DNA from 3 places in the Microbispora sp. ATCC PTA-5024 genome. Region 3 is predicted to be linked to each of the others. Evidence: riboswitches for the same ligand, from Rfam matches in the RefSeq annotation. Region 3 holds a riboswitch; each other region holds the start of a gene.

Region 1 (2,255 bases), on a different contig from region 3:
GCCTCGGCGCCCTCGTCTACCGCAGCCACCTCGCGCTGCCGGCGGGCCTGCCGGCCCAGACGGCCGAGGCGGTGAAGGGCGGCGTCGCCGCCGCGGTCGCCTCAGCCCGCGAGCTGCCCGCCGCGCTCGGCGCCGACGTGCTCGACGCGGCCCGGGCCGCGTTCACCAGCGGCCTCCACGTGGTCGCCGCCGTCGGCGCCGTGATCTTCATGGGCACCGCCGTCCTCGCCGCGGTCGTGCTCAGGGGCAGGACCGGGGACGGCGGGACGGCCCCCGCCGCGCAGGCCCCTATCCAGGACCCGGCCCTGGAGCCGGCCGGGGTCGGCTGAACCCGGGCGGATGCGAAGGAAGCGCGCACCGAGAGTGGTGCGCGCTTCCCCTGTGTGCGGTCCCGGTCAGGAAGCGGGGTAGTACGGGTAGCCGTACCCCGCGACGGAGTCCGTCGGCCTGGTGCGGACCTCGACGGCGCCGTTGCCCGTGTTGCCCTCGACGGTCTTGATCGTTCCGTCGCCGTTGTCCTTGATGACGAAGCCAACGTGGTCGATGTCGTCGATCGACTTGCTGCCGTTCCAGGCGAAGAACACCACGGCCCCGGGCTTGGGAACGTTCCCCCAGCGGCCGTGCTGGGAGAACCAGCGGGCGTGCTCGACCGTGTAGGAGTCCCAGCCCATGACGGGCGTGATGCCCAGCTTCTGGCCCACCCAGGAGACGAACATGTCGCACCACGGGGCGTTGAGGTAGGCCGACAGCTTGCCGCCGTCCCGGGCCAGCGTCTGCCGGGCGCGGGGAGTGGACATGTACCACTGCTGGAACTTGGTTCCGCCGCCGTAGGCGTTCTCGCTGATGCCCACCTGGCTGGACGCGAGCTTGATGACGTCGGCCGGGCCCACCTTGGGAAGCGTGGCCGCCGCCTGGGCGAGGGGGTCGACGGCGGTGCCGCCGTTGCCCGCGGGCTCCACGGCGTGCGCGGCGTCGGCGTGCGCGGCGTCGGCGTGCGCCGTCAGCGACGCGGTACACACACCGGCACTGGCGACGACACCCGTGACGAGTGCGGCACGGAGACAGGTCTTAAGGGCGTGCATGCTGGGGTCTACTCCCTTGCTTCCTTGCCGCCTACCGGGTTAGCTGACGGGTTCGGGCTGGAAGTGGCCCTACGGCACAGGTGCCGATTCACCCCAGGAGAGGTGGGTCCCCGGCTCCGCGCGGACGCGGATTCGACGGCCGGGCGGCATCCCGGAGCCGGGAGGCCGCGTCGGTTTTGAGGTGGGCACCCTTGACCGAGAATTGGACAGGTATGCCCTGAGCTGCCTAAAAGGTAATAGCTACACCGAAACCGGTCAAGTAAGGACAAGTCAGGTTTTACGTGCGATAGGGTCCGCAAACTCTCCCGCAAACCCACCCCTTGGACGGGCCGGCGGCATGCGTCCGGCGGATGGCGGCAGAGGGAATACCCGCGCGGCCCGCATAGCGATCATGGACTTCCGCCATGGCATCCCGCGCCTCCGATGCCCGGCCGGTGTCCCGCCGGTCGGCGCCATGGCCGGTACGGCCGGGGTTTCCGCCGGCGGCCGGGCACAGCCGCCGGTGCGCGTCGCCCTCAGCCGTCCCACCTTCCGGGATGACGTGTGCCCGCACTGTGAGACGGCCTCTCGGCCGGTGATCCCGGCGCCGGTCGCCGGCCCCTCACCGGATCCGGTCGCCACCACCCCTCGGCGCCGCCCTGCGGGGGCCGAATTCTTTACGTACGGGTAACGGCGACGGCACGGGTCCCAGCAGGTCATCCGGCTGACTGTCCCTGCCGACCCCAGGAAGACAGGGGCCTACCCACGTCCTCGCGTACGGGCCGAGGCTCTCATCCGTAACCCGGCATCCGACGCGAAAGGCATCACGATGACCATCACCCTCGTCACCGGCGGCACCAGGGGCCTGGGGCGCGAGACCGCCCGCCGTCTCACCGCCCTCGGCCACACCGTCTACCTCGGCGCTCGCGACGCGGAGCGCGGCCGGACCGCGGCCGCCGACCTCGGCGCCCGGTGGCTGCGGCTCGACGTGACCGACGACGACTCCGTCGCCGCCGCGGCGGCCGAGCTCGGCGAGCGGGAGGGCCGGCTCGACGTGCTGGTCAACAACGCGGGCGTCTTCGAGGGCATGGCGACGCCCGAGGAGGCCGGGGTGGCCGAGGCGCGGCCCGTGTTCGACGTGAACGTCCTCGGCGTGATCCGGACGACCCACGCGTTCCTGCCGCTGCTGCGCGC
Region 2 (2,255 bases), 1.1 Mb from region 3:
GCTCGAATCCCTCGCCTTCACGGCTCCGCCCGGCGACGTCGCCGTCCCGGAGACCGCGGTCCTGCTCACGATCGCGGACGCGGTGCGCCACCGTCGGCCGATCTCGATCAGGTACGTCGCCGCCGACGGCCGGCGCAGCGAACGCACGCTGCACGCGTACGGGCTCGTCGCCCATTCGGGCCGGTGGTACGTCACGGGGGCGGATCCCGGCATCGGCGAGGACCGGATCTTCCGGCTGGATCGCATCGCGGACGCGAGGACACTGCCCGGCTCGTTCGAGACGCCCGCCGGACTCGACCCGGCGCAGCGCGTCCTGTCAGGGCTCGCCACGGCTCCGTACCGGCATGAGGTGGTTCTGCGGATCCAGGGGACGGTCGACCAGATCCGCACCCGGCTCCCCGCCGGTGTCGCGACTGTGGAGGAACGCCCGCCCGCGGACGGCGCGGGTCACGAGACCGACGGCTGGCTCCGCGTCGAGGTGCGGGCAGAGCGTCTCGACTGGCTGCCCTCGGTGCTCGCGTCGCTCGACCGGCCGTTCGTCATCGAGCGACCGGACGAACTGCGCGGCCTCGTCATGGCGCTCGCCGAACGGCTCGCGGCCTCCGCTCGCAGGGAGGCGCCCCGCGCGTGACCTCGTCCCCCGGGGACCGGACGTCGTGCCCCTCGGCGGAGACGCCCTGACCGGGGCAGGCGTCAGGACGTCTCCGCCGGGGGATGTCACCCAGGGTCAGACCCCGGGGCGTACGGCGGTGGTGAAGTTGCTCCTCCAGTAGCCCTTGAGGGGGTCGATGCTGACCACCGCACCGCTGTGCGGGGCGTTGATCACCTTCTTGTGGCCGATGTACATGCCCACGTGGCCGCCGCCGCTGGTGAAGATGAGGTCGCCGGGCTTGAGATGCGCCAGGGACACCTTCTTCTTGACGGCGCTGAGCATCTCCCAGGTCGTACGCGGGAGCTTGACGCCGGCCTTGCGCCAGGCGAACTGGACCAGCCCCGAGCAGTCGAACGCCCGGGGGCCTGTGGCGCCCCATACATAGGGGTCGCCGAGTTGCTTTCTGGCCACCTCGATGGCGCGTTCGGCCTTCTGCTGCTGAAGAGCTGACTTGCTGAGCGTCGTGTTCGCGGACGCCTCAGCCGCGGGCGCCTCACCGGCGTACGGGGCGACCCCGGTGAGGATCGGGGCGGCGGGCTCGGGCGGGATGGGCGACAGGACCGGGGGCGGGGCTGTCACCGTCGCCGTGGCGGCGGCCGCGGGCAGTGCGCTCAACGCCCCTGCGGAGGCGGTGAGCGCGGCGCCACCCAGCGTGACGATGGCGATGCGGAGCAGGGTGGTGGGGTTGGTAGACAGGGATCTCTCCTCGAGTCTTCCGCTTGCGCCTACCGGGTTAGCTGACGGATTCGGGCAGGGAAGACGCCCTACGGCGCATGGCGCGCCGATTCACCCCAGACCTTCGGGCGAAGGTCGACTGGTTCCCCGGTTCCGTGCCTCCTTGCTGCACGGATTCGGCGATCACCGGCGCCCAGGGGGGCGGAGAGGACGTGGCGGCGGTGACGGTGGATGTTCGGTTTCCAACCCGGCAGGGCCGGGTTCCGCGATGGCCGCGCCACGGGGACGCCGCCGTCGTAGGGCAAGGAAACTACCAAGTAGCGCCATATTGCCGCAAAGGGGTGCAAACCGGTAAGGAGACCGTAAAAAGGATCAAAAGGAAGAATTCGCAGGTCAGGGCACGTGATGTGGTGACAAAAGTGATGCTCGTCACATCGACATCCCCAGCTGTGGCAGAGGCGACCGCTCGGGCCTTCAAGGGGGGGACGGCGAGCGGCGGTCTCGGGCGACACGCCGGACGCGTCCAGATCTGCCGATTCGACAAGTAGCATTGCCGACATGGCAAACGACGACGCCGTGGTCCTGGCCTCCGTGGGCCCGCGGCTGCGTGCGCTGCGCAAGAAGCGCGGCAGCACCCTGAGCCAGCTCGCGGAGTCCACCGGCATCTCGGTCAGCACGCTGTCGCGTCTCGAGTCCGGTGAGCGCAAACCCACACTGGAGCTGCTGCTGCCGCTCGCGCGGGCCTACCAGGTGCCGCTCGACGAGCTCGTCGGCGCGCCGCCGGTCGGTGACCCGCGGGTGCGGATGAAGCCGATCCACCGCGACAACTCGACGATCATGCCGCTGACCCAGCATCCCGGCGGGCTGCAGGCGTTCAAGATGATCATCGCGGTCGACCGCTGCGACCCCGAACCGCGTACGCACGAGG
Region 3 (2,255 bases):
GAAGGTGAGGCAGAAGACCCGGCGGACGCCGAGCGCGCGGGCCGCCTCGATGAGCGCGGCGACGATCCGGTGGCCCACGCCCCGGCCGCGCACCGACGGGTCGACCGCGACCGTGCGGATCTCCGCCAGGTCCTCCCACAGGACATGGAGGGCGCCGCAGCCGGCGACCTGCCCGGCGATCTCCGCCACCCAGAACTCCTGGACGTCCTCGTACAGGGTGACCGTCGTCTTCTCGAGCAGGCGGGGGCCGACGCCGGAGTAGGCGTCCACGAGACGGCGGATCACGCGCACGTCCGGCGTCCGCGCCCGGCGCACGATGACCTCCGGACGGCCGGGCTCGGCGTGCGTCTGCTCCGCGACCTGCTCCATGGTCGGTCAGCCTAGCCGGGCCGCCGCCCGCCCCCACCGGGCCCACAACCGGTGCCCGGATTAACGGCCACACCCTAAAGCGGTTCACGACATCGGTTCGTTACCGTGCGTTTCCATGCGTACGCGCAGCGAGACCCAGCGGGTGGACCAGTTGGGTATGAGTTTTGCCCCGGCTTGGACCTGCGATAACGCGAAACAGAAATCCGACAAAACGGACTAGTTGCAGGTTAAACGGGGTCTATGGCGATCCGCTCCCGTGACCCGCCCGTGATCGTTCGGTTGTGGAACGTAGACGGGATTGGGAGTTCTGGTTGAGCAACAACTCGCGGTGCATTAGTGTCCTGCGACGATGCCGGTCGCGCGAGCCCCAATCGCGAGGACCGGACGCCGAGTCTTCGAAGCACCGAGCGTGTGGAGGGGAGCCGGGGACCCAACTGCGAGTCGGGCCGAGTGCGGCCCGTGTCGACAAGGGGTGAATCCGAAAGGTAGGGCTGCTCCGGCCCGAACCCGTCAGCTAACCCGGTAGGCGCCCAGGAGTGCCGTACGGACCCGCGTGACCATTCACGCCCAGGTCGGGTCCGTGAGCGCGGCACGACGAGGAGAGGAGCTTGGTTGCGCATGCGTGGAGGACGGTCCGCGGGTAGGCACGCCCGGGGCCGCAGGCCCGGAGGCACCACGGCCGGGTCGATCATCCGCCGGACGGCGTTCGTGAGCGTGGCCATCGGCCTCGTCACGTTCGGCGCCCCCGTCGTCGCCGCCACCGCCGATCCCAAGCCGAGCCTCAAGCAGCTGTCCGCCGAGGTTGAGCGTCTGTACACCCAGATCGAGACCCTCACCGAGCAGTACAACGGCGAGCGGGTCCGGCTCAAGGCCGCCCAGCGCTCCGCCGACCTGGCCAAGAAGAACCTGGCCAAGAGCGAGGCCGAGCTCGAGGTCAAGCGGCAGAAGGCCAGCCTGCTCGCCCAGAACTCCTACATGACCGGCGGGCTCGGCTCCGCGCTGGCGCTGATCGGCAACACCGACCCCAGCCAGTACCTCGACCAGGCCTCCACCACGTACGCGCTGGAGATGCAGCAGGGCCAGGAGGTCGCCGAGGTCTCCAAGGCCATGGACGCGGCCGCCCGGGCCAAGGCCAGCGCCACCGCCCGCCAGAGCGAGGTCAAGAAGCTGCTGACCAGCCTTGACGGGCAGCGAACCAAGATCGAGAAGCTGGTCAAGAGGGCGGAGAGCAACCTCTACAGCAGGGTCGCCGGCAGCGTCAGCACCGGCCGGGCCACCCGGATCTCGTTCCCCGTCGTCGGCGACGGCAAGGCCGCCGAGGCCGCGCGCTGGGCGCTCAGCCAGCAGATGCGGCCGTACGTGTGGGGCGCGGCCGGACCGACGTCGTTCGACTGCTCGGGCCTGGTGATGGCGGCCTACCAGCAGGTCGGGATCAGCCTCCCGCACTACACCGGCGACCAGTGGACCGCGGGCACCCACATCTCCCGTGACGAGCTGCGGCCCGGCGACCTCGTCTTCTTCTACCCGGACCTGCACCACGTCGGCATCTACATCGGCGGCGGCTACATGGTCCACGCCCCGCACACCGGCGACGTCGTACGGGTCGCGCCGCTCGGCAACCGCCCGTTCGCGGGCGGCGTGCGCATCGCCGACTGAGCCGGCTGAACGGAGGCCGCGCACGGCCGGGCTGCGGCCCGCCGTGCGCGCCGCCGCCTGAATCGGCCGGTACGGCCCGGCGCAGAGCAGGGTGACCCCTGTCAGAGCACGGCGAAAGGACGCGACGTCGTCGCCCGCGACGAGTGAGAGATCGTCAGATGAGACGGCGGCGCGCCGCCCAGGCGACGGCCTCGATCGCGGTAGCCACGCCGATGCGGTCGCAGATCCCC

Evidence for each region. Region 3 has a riboswitch for cyclic di-AMP ahead of MPTA5024_RS44255 (C40 family peptidase). Riboswitches for the same ligand answer to the same signal wherever they lie in the genome.
Region 1: it holds a riboswitch for cyclic di-AMP, as region 3 does, so the genes downstream of both, MPTA5024_RS01875 (CHAP domain-containing protein) here and MPTA5024_RS44255 (C40 family peptidase) in region 3, are expected to answer to the same signal.
Region 2: it holds a riboswitch for cyclic di-AMP, as region 3 does, so the genes downstream of both, MPTA5024_RS19015 (C40 family peptidase) here and MPTA5024_RS44255 (C40 family peptidase) in region 3, are expected to answer to the same signal.

The regions. Positions count from the first base shown of each region.
Region 1 covers NZ_KI866522.1:408,987-411,241, reverse strand. Annotated here, with positions in the region: gene MPTA5024_RS01880 (MFS transporter) at 1-329, shown strand, start outside; gene MPTA5024_RS01875 (CHAP domain-containing protein) at 396-1,082, opposite strand; cyclic di-AMP (ydaO/yuaA leader) riboswitch at 1,097-1,230, opposite strand; gene MPTA5024_RS01870 (SDR family NAD(P)-dependent oxidoreductase) at 1,891-2,255, shown strand, end outside.
Region 2 covers NZ_KI866523.1:1,401,290-1,403,544, forward strand. Annotated here, with positions in the region: gene MPTA5024_RS19010 (helix-turn-helix transcriptional regulator) at 1-631, shown strand, start outside; gene MPTA5024_RS19015 (C40 family peptidase) at 728-1,267, opposite strand; cyclic di-AMP (ydaO/yuaA leader) riboswitch at 1,360-1,519, opposite strand; gene MPTA5024_RS19020 (helix-turn-helix domain-containing protein) at 1,886-2,255, shown strand, end outside.
Region 3 covers NZ_KI866523.1:305,213-307,467, forward strand. Annotated here, with positions in the region: gene MPTA5024_RS13900 (amino-acid N-acetyltransferase) at 1-369, opposite strand, end outside; cyclic di-AMP (ydaO/yuaA leader) riboswitch at 745-913, shown strand; gene MPTA5024_RS44255 (C40 family peptidase) at 988-2,025, shown strand; gene MPTA5024_RS13910 (LuxR C-terminal-related transcriptional regulator) at 2,180-2,255, opposite strand, start outside.